DNA from 2 places in the Shinella sp. 1A1 genome. Region 1 is predicted to be linked to the other one. Evidence: riboswitches for the same ligand, from Rfam matches in the RefSeq annotation. Region 1 holds a riboswitch; the other holds the start of a gene.
The links. A riboswitch is a leader RNA that binds a small molecule or an ion and turns the genes downstream of it on or off. The one in region 1 is predicted to bind thiamine pyrophosphate.
Positions count from the first base shown of each region.

Region 2: linked by a shared signal. The riboswitch ahead of thiB (thiamine ABC transporter substrate binding subunit) and the one ahead of thiC (phosphomethylpyrimidine synthase ThiC) in region 1 are both predicted to bind thiamine pyrophosphate.

Region 1 covers NZ_AP039671.1:2,653,508-2,661,016, forward strand. The annotation lists gene ACZ48C_RS13005 (anti-sigma factor family protein) at 1-548, shown strand, start outside; gene ACZ48C_RS13010 (Bax inhibitor-1/YccA family protein) at 580-1,296, shown strand; TPP riboswitch at 1,430-1,546, shown strand; gene thiC (phosphomethylpyrimidine synthase ThiC) at 1,638-3,449, shown strand; gene thiO (glycine oxidase ThiO) at 3,452-4,429, shown strand; gene thiS (sulfur carrier protein ThiS) at 4,426-4,623, shown strand; gene ACZ48C_RS13030 (thiazole synthase) at 4,625-5,398, shown strand; gene ACZ48C_RS13035 (thiamine phosphate synthase) at 5,395-6,000, shown strand; gene ACZ48C_RS13040 (TOBE domain-containing protein) at 6,077-6,289, shown strand; gene tsaA (tRNA (N6-threonylcarbamoyladenosine(37)-N6)-methyltransferase TrmO) at 6,286-6,807, opposite strand; gene ACZ48C_RS13050 (PadR family transcriptional regulator) at 6,937-7,497, shown strand; gene ACZ48C_RS13055 (DUF2218 domain-containing protein) at 7,497-7,509, shown strand, end outside.
Region 2 covers NZ_AP039671.1:3,106,560-3,114,068, reverse strand. The annotation lists gene acnA (aconitate hydratase AcnA) at 1-426, opposite strand, end outside; gene ccmA (heme ABC exporter ATP-binding protein CcmA) at 693-1,334, shown strand; gene ccmB (heme exporter protein CcmB) at 1,540-2,199, shown strand; gene ACZ48C_RS15245 (heme ABC transporter permease) at 2,260-3,030, shown strand; gene ccmD (heme exporter protein CcmD) at 3,027-3,194, shown strand; gene ACZ48C_RS15235 (DsbE family thiol:disulfide interchange protein) at 3,191-3,805, shown strand; TPP riboswitch at 4,063-4,173, shown strand; gene thiB (thiamine ABC transporter substrate binding subunit) at 4,213-5,220, shown strand; gene thiP (thiamine/thiamine pyrophosphate ABC transporter permease) at 5,249-6,847, shown strand; gene thiQ (thiamine ABC transporter ATP-binding protein) at 6,840-7,509, shown strand, end outside.

The DNA of each region.
Region 1 (7,509 bases):
GGGCGCTGTCGCATCGCCGCGTCTTCTCCGTCTTCCGCCGCGCCGCCGCCATCGCGCTCTTCATCGCGGCGGGCTGGGTCGCCCATGCGGCGCTCGGGCCCTTCGGCGCGACGCAGGTCGTCGCCTCCACGCCGCCGCCCGCCTTCGTCGAGGAGGCCGTGCGCGCGCACCGGACGACGCTGCTGCGCGACAGCATGACCTCGCAGCCGGAAATCGAGACCTTCGACCCGGCGGAGATCCGCTCGGCGACGGCCATCGTGCTGCCGGACCTGCCGAAGGGCTGGACCGTCATCGACACGCAGGTCTTCCCCTCCGCCTACGGCCCAAGCGTCGAGCTGGTGCTGGAGCCGGCGAAGGGAGAGCGCCTGTCGCTCTTCGCCGTGCGCCCCGGCTCCTTTGCCGTGCAGCACGTCCTGCTCTTCCATGCCGACAACGCCCGGGCCGCCTATTGGCAGATCGGCGACGCCGCCTATGCGCTGGTGTCGGAAAGCCGCAAGGCCGACGACCTGGCGGACACCGCGCGGGACCTTTCCCGCACGCTCTACTGATCAACCGCTTCCAGACCGAAGGAGATTTTCGATGGAACCCGTACAACAGCGTTTCGGCTACGGCGCGCAGGCACAGTCCGCCGCCCTCTTCGACGAGGGCCTGCGCCAGCACATGTTGCGCGTCTACAACTACATGGGCGCCGGCCTCGTCATCACCGGCCTCATCGCCTTCGTCGTCGGCTCGACGCCGGCGCTCTATGTGCCGATCTTCTCCTCGCCGCTGAAATGGGTGGTGATGCTGGCGCCGCTCGCCTTCGTCCTGTTCTTCTCGTTCAAGATCCAGACCATGTCGGCCAGCGCCGCGCAGATGACCTTCTGGGCCTTCTGCGCCGTCATGGGCCTGTCGCTCGCCTCGGTGTTCCTCGTCTTCACCGGCATGAGCATCGCCCGCACCTTCTTCATCGCCGCCACCATGTTCGGCGCCACCAGCCTCTACGGCTACGTGACGAAGCGCGACCTCTCGAAGTTCGGCTCGTTCCTGATGATGGGCCTCATCGGCGTGATCATCGCCTCCATCGTCAACATCTTCCTCGGCTCCAGCGCCCTGCAGTTCGCCGTCTCGGTGATCGGCATCCTCGTCTTCGTCGGCCTCACCGCCTGGGACACGCAGAACATCAAGGAGCAGTATGCGGAAAATATCGGCCACGAGTCGCAGCAGAAGATGGCCGTGTTCGGCGCGCTGTCGCTCTACCTCAACTTCGTCAACATCTTCCAGCTCCTGCTGAATTTCACCGGCGAGCGCGAATAGTTTTCGCAAGCGATTTCAAGAGGAACGGCGGAGCAATGCTCCGCCGTTTTCTTTTTGCCCGCAGGCCAAAAAGTAAGTAATTACTTACTTATTTTTCTCCGTTGACAAATCGCCTCCCAGCGTCTTTGCTTGGGACATTCACCAGGGGGGTCCCGACAAGGGGCTGAGATACTGCTGGCATTCGCAGCGCAGTGACCCGTTGAACCTGATCCAGTTCATACTGGCGTAGGGACGGTGCAAGCGCTGTGGCAGGCTATCCGAAACCCGGATTCCGTCTCCCGCGTCCTTCCATCATTCCGGCTCTAGGACTGGGTCTCCAAACGAAAACTTGGAGCCTCACGATGAATATTGCCGCTCAAAAGCTCACCCCCACCGTCACGACGGGCGCCCTTCCCGCCTCGCGGAAAATCCACATTCCCGGCGAACTGCACCCGGACATCCGCGTGCCGATGCGCGAGATCGCCCTGCACCCGACCTCCGGCGAACCGCCGGTCGTCATCTACGACGCCTCCGGCCCCTATACCGATCCCGCCCATGTCGTTTCCATCGAGGGCGGCCTGCCGCGCCTCCGCGAAGGCTGGGTCGTCGCCCGCGGCGATACGCAGGCCTATGACGGCCGCCACGTCCGCCCCGAGGACAACGGCTTTGCCACCGGCGAGCGCCTGACGCCGGAATTCCCGGTGCTGAGCCGCCCGCGCCGCGCGACGGACGGCAAGGCGGTGACGCAGCTCGCCTATGCCCGCGCCGGCATCGTCACGCCCGAGATGGAGTTCATCGCCATCCGCGAGAATCTCGGCCGCAAGGCGGTAAAGGAGGCGCTTGCCCGCGACGGCGAAAGCTTCGGCGCGCATATCCCCGATTTCGTGACGCCGGAATTCGTCCGGCAGGAAGTGGCGAGCGGCCGGGCCGTCATCCCCGCCAACATCAACCACCCGGAAGCCGAACCGATGATCATCGGCCGGAACTTCCTCGTGAAGATCAACGCCAATATCGGCAATTCCGCCGTCACCTCTTCCATGGCGGAAGAGGTCGAGAAGATGGTCTGGGCGATCCGCTGGGGCGCCGATACGGTCATGGACCTTTCGACCGGCCGAAACATCCACAATATCCGTGAATGGATCATCCGCAATTCGCCGGTCCCCATCGGCACCGTGCCGCTCTACCAGGCGCTGGAGAAGGTGAACGGCATCGCCGAGGACCTGACCTGGGAGGTCTACCGCGACACGCTGATCGAGCAGGCCGAGCAGGGCGTCGACTATTTCACCATCCATGCCGGCGTGCGGCTGCACTACATCCCGCTCACGGTGAACCGCGTCACCGGCATCGTCTCGCGCGGCGGCTCGATCATGGCCAAGTGGTGTCTGCATCACCACAGGGAGAGCTTCCTCTACGAACATTTCGAGGAAATCTGCGACATCGCCCGCGCCTATGACGTCACCTTCTCGCTCGGCGACGGCCTGCGCCCCGGCTCGATCGCCGACGCCAACGACGCCGCGCAGTTCGCCGAACTGGAAACGCTCGGCGAATTGACGCAGATCGCCTGGAAAAAGGACTGCCAGGTCATGATCGAGGGCCCCGGCCATGTGCCGATGCACAAGATCAAGGAGAACATGGACAAGCAGCTTGCAACCTGCGGCGAGGCCCCGTTCTACACGCTCGGCCCACTGACGACGGACATCGCCCCCGGCTACGACCACATCACCTCGGGCATCGGCGCGGCGATGATCGGCTGGTTCGGCACGGCCATGCTCTGCTACGTCACGCCCAAGGAGCATCTCGGCTTGCCCGACCGCGACGACGTGAAGGTCGGCGTCATCACCTACAAGATCGCCGCCCATGCCGCCGACCTCGCCAAGGGCCATCCAGCCGCGAAGATCCGCGACGACGCGTTGTCGCGCGCCCGCTTCGAGTTCCGCTGGGAGGACCAGTTCAACCTCTCGCTCGACCCGGAGACGGCCCGCGCCTTCCATGACGAGACGCTGCCCAAGGAGGCGCACAAGGTCGCGCATTTCTGCTCCATGTGCGGTCCGAAATTCTGCTCCATGCGCATCTCGCACGATATCCGCGCCGAGGCGCAGAAGGAGGGACTGGAGGCCATGGCCGCGAAATTCCGCGAGGGCGGCGACCTCTACATGCCGCTTTCGGGAGAATGACCATGCGCATCCTCGTCAAGGGCGCCGGCGTCGCCGGCCTTGCCACCGCCTGGCAGCTCTACCGCCACGGCTTCGACGTCACCATTTCGGAAAGCCGGGAAAGGGCGGGCCTCGGCGCCTCCGGCTTTGCCGGCGGCATGCTCGCGCCCTGGTGCGAGCGGGAAAGCGCCGAGGAAGAGGTGCTGGCGCTCGGCCGCCTTGCCGCCGACTGGTGGGAAGCCGCGCTGCCCGGCCATGTGCATCGCAAGGGCACGCTGGTCGTTGCCGCCGGCCGCGATGCCGGCGAGCTCGAACGCTTCGCCGGGCGGACGAGCGGCTGGGAATGGCTGGACGAGGCGGCCATCGCCGCGCTGGAGCCGGACCTTGCCGGCCGCTTCCGCCGGGCGCTGTTCTTCCGCGAGGAAGCCCATCTCGATCCGCGGCAGGCGATGGCGGCGCTGACCGCAAGCCTCGAGGAGGCGCGCATGCGCTTCCTCTTCGGCGCGGGCGGCAAGGCCGGTGGCCATGACCGGGTGATCGACTGCACCGGCGCGGCGCGGATCGGCCGCCTGCCGGGCCTGCGGGGCGTGCGCGGCGAAATGCTCGGCCTCGAAACCGCCGAGATTCGCCTGTCCCGCCCCGTCCGCCTGCTCCACCCCCGCCATCCGATCTATATTGTGCCGCGGGAGGCGGGCCGCTTCATGGTCGGGGCGACGATGATCGAGAGCGATGACGCCGGCCCCGTCACCGCCCGCTCGCTGATGGAGCTCCTCAACGCCGCCTATGCCTTGCACCCGGCCTTCGGCGAGGCGCGGCTCGTGGAGACCGGCGCGGGCATCCGCCCGGCCTATCCCGACAACCTCCCGCGCGTGAGCGAGGATGGCGAGACCATCCATGTGAACGGCCTCTACCGCCACGGCTTCCTGCTGGCGCCCGCCATGGCCGGGGAGGTCGCCCGCATCCTCCTTCGCCAGAGGCAATTCGAAAGGAAGGCATCATGACCCTCATCATCAACGGCGAGGAACAGGAGATCGCCGCCGCGACGCTCGCCGATCTCCTTTCCGCCCTCGACTACGAAGGCGACTGGCTGGCGACGGCGGTGAACGGCGAGCTGGTGCACCGCGGGGACCGCGCCGCCTTCCCGCTCGGCGAACGCGACCGCGTCGAGATCCTTTCCCCCATGCAGGGAGGCTGACATGCTGAAACTCTACGATGCCGAGGTCGGCTCCCGGCTGCTGCTCGGCACCGCGCGCTATCCCTCGCCCGCCATTCTCGCGGAGGCCGTGCGGCGCTCGAAGGCGGAGATCGTCACGGTTTCCCTGCGCCGGGAAAATGCCGGCGGCAAGACGGGCGGCGCCTTCTTCGAACTGATCGGGGAGCTTGGCGTGCGCGTGCTGCCGAACACCGCCGGCTGCCACAGCGTCAAGGAAGCCGTGCTGACGGCGAAGATGGCGCGCGAGGTCTTCCGTACCGACTGGATCAAGCTGGAGGTGATCGGCCATCACGACACGCTCCAGCCCGATGTCTTCGGCCTCGTCGAGGCGGCACGCATCCTGACCGGCGAAGGCTTCCAGGTCTTCCCCTATACGACCGACGACCTCGTCGTCGCCGAAAGGCTGCTGGAGGCCGGCTGCCGGGTGCTGATGCCCTGGTGCGCGCCCATCGGCTCGGCCATGGGACCGGTCAACCCGATGGCGCTGCGCGCCTTCCGCGCGCATTTCCCGGATATTCCGCTGATCGTCGATGCCGGCATCGGCCGGCCCTCGCATGCCGCCGCCGTCATGGAGCACGGCTACGATGCCGTGCTGCTCAACACCGCCGTCGCCGGCGCGGGCGATCCCGCCGCCATGGCGGAAGCCTTCGCGCTCGCCATGGCGGCCGGCCGCCTCGCCCATGCGGCGGTACCCCTCGAACCGCGCGACATGGCCGTTCCCTCCACCCCCGTCATCGGAAAGGCCGTCTTTTCATGAAGCTCGATCCCTTCTACCTCATCGTCGACAGCGCCGACTGGATCGAGCGGCTCGTGCCACTCGGCGTCAGGCTCGTGCAGCTACGCATGAAGGACCTGCCGGAGGATCGCCTGCGCGCGGAAATCCGCCGCGCGAAAACGGCCTGCGCTGCTGCGGGCTGCCAGCTCATCGTCAACGATTACTGGCAAATCGCCATCGAGGAGGGCTGCGACTTCGTGCATCTCGGGCAGGAGGACCTCGCCGGGGCCGACATCGCCGCCATCCGCGCGAGCGGCATGAAGCTCGGCCTTTCCACTCATGACGCGGCGGAGCTTGAAACGGCGCTCGCCGCACGGCCCGATTACATTGCGCTCGGCCCCGTCTGGCCGACGATCCTGAAGAAGATGAAATGGGCGCCGCAGGGCGTCGAGCGCCTCGCCGACTGGAAGGCCCGCATCGCGCCGCTTCCCCTCGTCGCCATCGGCGGCCTCAACCCGGATCGCCTCTCCGCCGTCTTCGAGAACGGCGCCGACAGCGCCGCCGTCGTCACCGACATCACGCTGAATGCCGACCCGGAGGCCCGCACCCGAGAATGGATCGAGCGCACCGCCCGCTGGCGATGATCGCCGGCTGCGGTTACGGACCTTTCCTTTCGGCGCCGCGATGCTAGTTTGCAGGTAGCAACCACAGGAGCATTGCATGAAGATCAGCGCGCGCAACCGCCTCAAGGGCAAGATCGTCGAAGTCACTCTCGGCGCGACCACCGCCCATGTCCGCATCGATGTCGGCGGCGGTTCGATCATCACCGCCTCGATCACCAACGAAGCCGTCAACGAGCTGGGCCTTGCCGCCGGGCAGGAAGCCTATGCGGTCGTCAAGGCCTCCGACGTGATGGTCGCCGTCGACGACTAATCGCCGGCCTTCCTGCACATCTGCGCCTGGCCGGTCTCGAAATCGCCCGGCTGGGGCGGTGCGATCGGCTTGAAAAGCGTGCGGTCCGGCTTCAGGTCGATCAGCGGCGTGCCGTCGAGGCAATCGAGGCCGCGCACGAAGAGGCGGTTGCCCTCGATCTTCTCCAGCACGACGATCGAGGTTCCGATCGGGTTCGGCCGCACGGGCGAGCGCAGCGAGAAGGTGCCGTGCACCTCGCCGTTCGACGCCGGGCTCTGCAGCACGAGGTCGCGGCGCGACTGGTGTAGCCAGTAAAGCACTTCCAGCCGCTCGAACCGCTCGACGCCCGTCAAGGCCTGCACCCAGGGCTCGAAGATCTCGATGGTGCAGACCGGCCCGTCATGACGCCCCTGCCGCGGCGTTTCCATGCGCGCGGTCCAGGGCGTCGAAATCCGGCCGATGAAGACGAGCTGCGCATCCGCCGTTTCCGGCGGCGTGATCGCGACCTCGTTCCTGCGGATTTCATTCAGCCGGACCATGCTCATCTCCATCGTTATATTTTCCGAAATACGACGTTAACGTCCCCCAAAAACTTTTTAAAGATATAAATCTCGATATATCTTGATTTCAGATATATCGAGATTTATATCGGGACCATGAGACACAGAATGGGATGCGGCCCTCACCGCCACTTTTCACCGCCCGACGATCGCTCGGGTCCCTTCCATCGCGGTCGCCATCATGGCCCCGGCCGGGGCGGCCGCCACGGCGGACGCCTCTTCGACTACGGCGAGCTGCGCCTCTTGCTGCTCGCCATCATCGCCGATGCGCCGAGCCATGGCTATGAGCTGATTAAGACCATCGAGGAACGCTTCGGCGGCAGCTACAGCCCGAGCCCCGGCGTCATCTATCCGACGCTCTCCTGGCTGGATGACATGGGCTATGCCGTGATCGAACCGGCCGAAGGCGGCCGCAAGCGTTACAGCATCACGCCGGAAGGCAAGGCTTTCCTCGCGGCCAACCGCGCGGCCATCGACGAGCTCATGGCGCGCGCCGGCAGTGGCGGACCGCGTGGCCGCGAGGGCGTGCCCGCCCCGGTCGTGCGCGCCATGGAGAACCTGAAACTCGCCATGCGGCTTCGCCTCCGCCGGGGAGACGTGAGCGAGGAGGCGGCAGCCGCCATCGCCGCCGCGCTCGACCTTGCCGCCCAGACCGTGGAGAAAAGCTGATGACCGCCGCAA
Region 2 (7,509 bases), 450 kb from region 1:
CGGCGTGCCGAATTCGTCGACGATGACCGAGTGGTCGATGACGAGGTCGACGGGAACGAGCGGGTTGATCTTCTCCGGGTCGCCGCCGAGCGAGACCATCGCGTCGCGCATGGCCGCAAGGTCGACGACGGCGGGAACGCCGGTGAAGTCCTGCATCAGCACGCGCGCCGGGCGATAAGCGATCTCGTTCTCGACTGTGCCCTTGTTGGTCAGCCAGTCGACGACCGAAAGGATCTGCTCCTTGGTGACCGAGCGGCCATCCTCGAAGCGCAGCAGGTTCTCAAGAAGCACCTTCATCGAGTAGGGCAGCTTCGAGACCCCGGCAAGGCCGTTCGCCTCGGCCTTGGGAAGGCTGTAGTAAACATAGTCGGTGCCGTTCACCGTAAGGGTCGAACGACAATTGAAACTGTCTAGGGATTTGGACACTTTATACCCCGTCTCGTCTGGCGCCAGAAAGCTGACGTACGAACGCCCGTGCGCGTTGAGCGCGAATGGGATGCGGGTGCGGCCATTTCCGCTGTCCGTACGCGGAAATCATTCCCGTGTTCGGCGCTTGGATGAAATTCACGCCGACCGCTGGCGTGTTGCGGGCGTTATAGATAATTTCTAAGAAACGATCCAGAGCGCCTGACGGTAAATCGGGACAATTTTTTTGCGTTGCGACCAAGGTCGTAAAGGGAAAGTGAAAAGCCATGCGGCTCGTCGCCGAGGGATTGAGCGCCAAGCGCGGCGAAGACCTGATTTTCCAAGATATTTCCTTTGAAATCGCCAGCGGCGAAGCCCTCGTCGTCAAGGGGCCGAACGGCTCCGGCAAGTCGACGCTGCTGCGGGTTCTGGCGGGTCTCCTGCCGGCGCATGCGGGAGCCGCGAAATTCCTTGCTGCAGCGCAACCGGTCGGCCAGATCGGTGAGGCCGCGCACTATCTCGGCCACCGCAACGCGATGAAGCGAGAGCTCACCGTCGAGGAGAACCTGTCCTTCTGGAAATCCTTCTTCGGCGATTTTGCCGGCGGGGCGGGCGTGCCGGTCATGGAGGCAGTCGAGGCCGTCGGCCTCGGCGGCATCGCGCATCTTCCCTTCGGCTATCTCTCCGCCGGCCAGCAGCGCCGCATGGCGATGGCGAAGCTGCTCGTCTCGTGGCGGCCGGTCTGGATCCTCGACGAGCCGACGGCGGCACTCGATGCGGCAGCCGAGACGATGTTCGCCGGTCTCGTCACCGCCCACCTTGCAAGTGGCGGCATCGCGATTGCCGCGACGCACCAGCCGCTGGGGCTGGAGGGGGTGAAGGAATTGCGGATGAAGGGGTTTGCCGGGATCATGGAGGATGTGTGGTGATGGGCGTGTCCGTGGCTACCCCCCTCTGCCCTGCCGGGCATCTCCCCCACAAGGGGGGAGATTGGGTGGGGCAATGCTTTGCTTCCTCTTTGACGTTTCTGTTTGAGCTGGGCTTGCGCCTCTTGCCAATCTCCCCCCCTGTGGGGGAGATGCCCGGCAGGGCAGAGGGGGGTGAGCCAAGCCCTCGAAGCCTGCGGAGCGCAGCATGATCGCCCTCCTTCTCCGCGACCTCAAGCTCTCCGTGCGCGCCGGCGGCGGCGCCCTGGTCGGCGTCCTCTTCTTCATGACGGTCGTCGCTGTCATCCCCTTCGGCGTCGGGCCGGACCTCAATCTCCTCGCCCGCATCGGTCCCGCGATCCTGTGGATCGGTGCGCTGCTCGCTTCCCTCCTCGGCCTCGACCGGCTGTTCCAGGCCGAGCGCGAGGACGGTTCGCTCGACCTTCTGCTGATGCAGGAGACGCCGCTGGTGCTGACGGTCTTCGTCAAGTGCCTCGCCCATTGGCTCGCGACCGGCCTGCCGCTCGTCATCGCCTCGCCGCTGCTCGGCCTCTTCATGAACATGGACGAGACCGCCATCGGCGCGACGACGCTGACGCTGCTGGCCGGCACGCCGGCCATCACCTTCATCGGCGCGGCGGGCGCGGCGGTGGCGGTGGCGCTGCCGCGCGGCGGGCTGCTCGTCTCCATCCTCGTGCTGCCGCTCGCCATTCCGGTGCTGATCTTCGGGGTGAGCGCGGTCTATGCGGCGATCCAGGAACCGGCGCCCTTCCTGCCGCCCTTCCTCATCCTCGTCGCGCTCAACCTCGCCTTCGCCGTCATCGGCCCGGTCGCCGCGGCTGCGGCCCTTCGTCTTTCGAGCGACTGACGAGAAAGTGATTGCGGCAGATCAATTGAAGACCGGGTGCTTCCGCGTTAAAGAACCATCATGAACGAACCGAGCCTTGCCATCCGCAAATTCAGCGACCTCGCCAACCCGACGCGGTTCCTGGCGTTGGTCGCTATCGTCTGGCCCTGGCTTGCCGGGCTGACGCTCTGTCTCTTCGCGGCGGGGCTCTACCTCTCCTTCACCACGACGGGCGATTACCAGCAGGGAGAGACGGTGCGCATCATGTATGTGCATGTGCCGGCCGCCTGGCTTTCCATGATGTGCTATTCGGTCATGGCGCTCTCGGCGCTCGGCACGCTCGTCTGGCGCCATCCGCTCGCCGATGTCTCGGCCAAGGCCGCCGCACCCATCGGCGCTTGTTTCACGCTCGTCGCGCTCATCACCGGCTCGCTCTGGGGCAAGCCCATGTGGGGCACATGGTGGGTGTGGGACGCGCGGCTCACCTCCGTCTTCGTGCTCTTCCTGATGTATCTCGGCCTCATCGCGCTCGGCCGCGCCATGGACGATCCGACGCGCGCCGCCAAGGTCAGCGCCGTGCTGATCCTCGTCGGCTTCGTCAACATCCCGATCATCAAGTTCTCGGTCGAGTGGTGGAACACGCTGCACCAGCCGGCGAGCGTCATCCGCATGGGCGGGCCGACCATCGACCCGGAATTCCTCTGGCCGCTCCTCATCATGGCCGTCGCCTTCACCATGCTGTTCTTCACGCTGCATATCCTCGCCATGCGCAACGAGATTCTGCGCCGCCGCATCGCGGTGCTGCGCCGCCATGCAGCCCGCGCCGCCGGCCGCGCGGGAGGCGCCGCATGAGCCATACCTTCTATGTCGCGGTGTCCTATATCGCCGCCTTCGCCGTCACGCTCGGCCTCATCGCCTGGGTCTGGCTGGACCATCGCGGCCGCCGCCGCGAGATCGAGCAGCTCGAAGCCGCCGGCATCCGCCGCCGTTCGGCGCGCAGCGAGGGCAATCCATGAGCGAGAGCGAAGGTAATGCCGAGGGCGCGGGCAAGCGCACGCGCCTGATCCTCGCCGCGCTGCCGCTGGCAATCTTCCTCGGTCTGGCGCTGATCTTCTGGACGCAGCTCAATTCCGGCCGCGACATCTCGGAAATCCCCTCCGCGCTGATCGGCACCAAGGCGCCGTTCCGCGATCTCGAACCGCTCGCCGGCGCCACGAAGGACGGCACGCCCGTTCCGGCACTGACGGCGCAGACGGGTAAGGGCAAGCTGACGCTCGTCAATTTCTGGGCCTCCTGGTGCGTGCCGTGCCGGCAGGAGCATCCGGTCATCCTGGCATTGTCGAAGGACCCGCGCATCACCGTCGTCGGCGTCAACTACAAGGACGGCAGCGAGAATGCGCTGCGCTTCCTCGGCGAGCTCGGCAATCCCTTCTCGGCCATCGGTCTCGATCCCGTCGGCAAGATGGCGATCGACTGGGGCGTCTACGGTATCCCGGAATCCTATCTCGTCGGGCCGGATGGGACGATCCTCTACAAGCGGGTCGGTCCGTTCGACGAAAAGAGCCTGAAGGGCGGGCTCTATCCGGCCATCGAGAAGGCGCTCGGGACGGCTGCTGCGGGCGGCTGATAACTCTCAAAAGGGTTGGGTAATCGCGGGAGCGCTCGCCACTCATCCGGCCTGCCGGCCACCTTCTCCTTGGCTGCGGGGCGAAGGGATATGCCGCGCCGTTTTCCCCAATCAGCAACCGTTCGTGGGGCACGTCCCCTCTCCCCGCTTGCGGGGAGAGGGTTAGGGTGAGGGGCAGCCCCATGCAGGGCCGTCTTCCGTCACACGGTTTCCGCCTCCACCCCTTGCGCGCCGGGGCGCGCGGGATTATGCCTTTTTCCGCTCTAACGGGGTGCTCGCGGGTCTCGACCTGCCGGCTGAGAGGCGTCTGCCAACCCGAAGAACCTGATCCGGCTCGTACCGGCGGAGGGATTAGACGGCTCAATCCAGCGCCCTATTCCCGTTTGTGACCCGACAAGGAGGCGCTGATGCGCGCGGCATTTCTTTCTTCCATCGCGGTGCTCGCCGCAACCCTCGCCTTTCCCGCCTTCGCACAGGAAAAGACGCTGACCGTCTACACCTATGAGAGCTTCGTTGCCGAATGGGGCCCGGGGCCGAAGGTCAAGGAGACCTTCGAGAAGACCTGCGGCTGCAAGGTCGAATGGGTCGGCGTCGCCGACGGCGTCGAGCTTTTGACCCGCCTCAAGCTGGAGGGCGAGGGCACCAAGGCCGACGTGGTGCTCGGTCTCGACACCAACCTGATCTCGGAAGCCAAGGCGACCGGTCTCTTCGAGCCGCACGGCCTGAAGCCGGAAGGCCTCACCGTTCCGGGCGGCTTCTCCGACGATACGTTCCTGCCCTACGACTACGGCCACTTCGCCGTCGTCTACGATACCGAGGCGTTGAAGACCCCGCCGACAAGCCTCAAGGAGCTGGTCGAGGGCGATCCGTCGCAGAAGATCGTCATCGAGGACCCGCGCACCTCGACGCCCGGCCTCGGCCTGCTGCTCTGGGTCAAATCCGTCTATGGCGACAAATCGGCGGAAGCCTGGGCCAAGCTGAAGAACCGCGTGCTGACCGTCACTCCCGGCTGGTCGGAAGCCTACGGCCTCTTCACCAAGGGCGAGGCGCCGATGGTGCTCTCCTACACGACCTCGCCGGCCTATCACGTGATCGCGGAGAACACCGAGCGCTACAAGGCTGCCGCCTTCTCCGAGGGCCACTATATCCAGATCGAGGTCGCCGGCCTGACGCGCACCTCCCATGACAAGGACCTCGCCCGCCAGTTCCTCACCTTCATGACAGGGCCGGATTTCCAGTCGCTCATCCCGGAAACCAACTGGATGATGCCCGCCGCCAAGACCCGCGATCCGCTGCCGGCCGCCTTCGACGCGCTGGTGAAGCCGGAAAAGACCTTCCTGATGCCGTCCGACGAGGTCGCGGCGAACCGCAAGGCCTGGATCGACGAATGGCTCGGCGCGATGAGCGCGAAATAGGATGATCTTCGCCCGCGCCGAACGACGGATGCTGGACATCGCCGGGGGCCTTGCCCTCGGCGGCGTGCTCGTCTTCGTCGGGGCGGCGACTGCCGTGCTGCTCGCCCATGCGGGCGGCGGCAGCGGCGCACCGCTGCTCGACGCCTATATCGGCCGCGTCGCCCGGTTCACGCTGATGCAGGCGGCGCTTTCCACGCTGCTCTCCGTCCTCTTCGCCATCCCTGTCGCCCGGGCGCTTGCCCGGCAGCGGACCTTTCCCGGCCGCGTCTGGATCGTCCGCCTCTCCGTCGTGCCGCTCGGCCTGCCGGCGCTGGTCGCCGCGCTCGGCGTGGTCGGAATCTGGGGGCGGCAGGGCGTCGTCAACGATCTCCTGCGCCTTGCCGGCCTCGAAAGCCCGGTCAGCGTCTACGGGCTCGCCGGCATCCTCATCGCCCATGTCTTTTTCAACCTGCCGCTCGCCGCACGCTTCATGCTCGCCGCGCTCGACCGCATCCCGCCGGAATACTGGTTGTCCTCGGCCAATCTCGGCATGGGCTCCGGCGCGGTCTTCCGGCTCATCGAATGGCCGGTCATCCGCCGCGTGCTGCCCGGCATCGCCGGCCTCGTCTTCATGCTCTGCGCGACGAGCTTCACCATCGTGCTCACCCTCGGCGGCGGGCCGGCGGCCACGACCATCGAGGTCGCGATCTACCAGGCGCTGCGCTTCGATTTCGATCCTGAGCGCGCCGTGCTGCTCGCCTTCCTGCAGATCGCGGTGACGGCGGCGCTGCTCTGGCTCATCTCGCTCTTCGGCCGCCCGCCGGAGGAGGGCATGACCGCTGGCCGCGCCATCCGCCGCTTCGACGGCCGCCGGTGGCGCGTCCCGGATGGCCTCGTCATCCTCCTCTTTACGCTCTTCACCGCCGCCCCGCTCGCCGCCATTCTCGTCTCGGGCCTTGCCGCCGATTTCGTCAGGCTGGCTGCCGATGCGCAGCTCCACCGCGCGCTCGCCACCAGCCTTGCCATCTCGCTCGCCTCCGCCGCCCTCAGCCTTGCCGTCGCCCTTCCCGTCGTGCTGGTGCCACGCCTTGCCGAAAGCGGTGAAGGCGGCGGCGCCACGCGGCTGACGGGCCGCGCGCTGCCGGCGGTCGGCTCGCTGATCCTGCTCGTGCCGCCGGTCGTCGTCGCCACCGGCTGGTTCCTGATGCTGCGCACCTTCGGCGAGACGGGCCGCTTCGCGCCCTTCGTCGTCACCGTGCTCAACGCGCTGATGGCGCTGCCCTTCGTCATCCGCGTGCTGGAGCCCGCCTATCGCACGCACCTCTCCCGCACCGCGCGCCTTGCGCTCAGCCTCGGTGTCACCGGCTGGCGGCGTTTCCTGCGCATCGACTGGCCGGCGCTGAAGAAACCCTTCCTCACCGCTTTCGCCTTCGCCATGGCGCTGTCGCTCGGCGATCTCGGCGCGGTCGCCATCTTCGGTGCGGAGGGCTTCGTCACGCTGCCCTGGCTGCTCTATTCCCGCATGGCGAGCTACCGCACGGCCGATGCTGCCGGCATCGCGCTGATCCTCGGCATGCTATGCCTGCTGCTGACGCTGCCCTCGACCGCCGCTGAGCGCCAAACCGAAAGACCCGGCTCCGATGCCTGATCCCGCCATTTCCCTTGCCGATGTCACCGTGCGCTTCGCGGAAAAACGCCTGACGTTCAATTGCGCCATTCCGGCGGGAGCTGCCGTCGCCGTCGCTGGTCCTTCGGGCGCCGGCAAGTCGACGCTCTTCAACGTCATCGCCGGTTTCGAGAAGCCGGCAAGCGGCAGCGTGAGGTTGTTCGGCGAGGACATGGCCGGCCACGATCCGGCGGAGCGGCCGGTCTCCATCGTCTTCCAGGACAACAACCTCTTCGCCCACCTTTCCGCCGCCGACAATATCGGCCTCGGCATCGATCCGGGCCTGAGGCTGGATGCGGCGGGCCGCGAGGCGGTCGCTGCCGCGCTCGCCCGCGTCGGCCTTGCCGGCTACGAGAAGCGCCTGCCGGGCTCGCTTTCCGGCGGCGAGCGGCAGCGCGTGGCGCTCGCCCGCGCGCTGGTGCGCCGCCGGCCGATCCTGCTGCTCGACGAGCCCTTCGCCGCGCTCGATCCGGCCATGCGGGCGGACATGGCGCGGCTGATCGCCGAGCTACATGCCGAGACGAAGAGCACGCTCCTCTTCATCACCCACCAGCCCGAGGATATCAGCCGCCTTGCCGAGCGGGTGGTGTTCCTGGAGGCCGGCTCGATCCTCCTCGATGCGCCGGCGGCGGATTTTCTTGCAC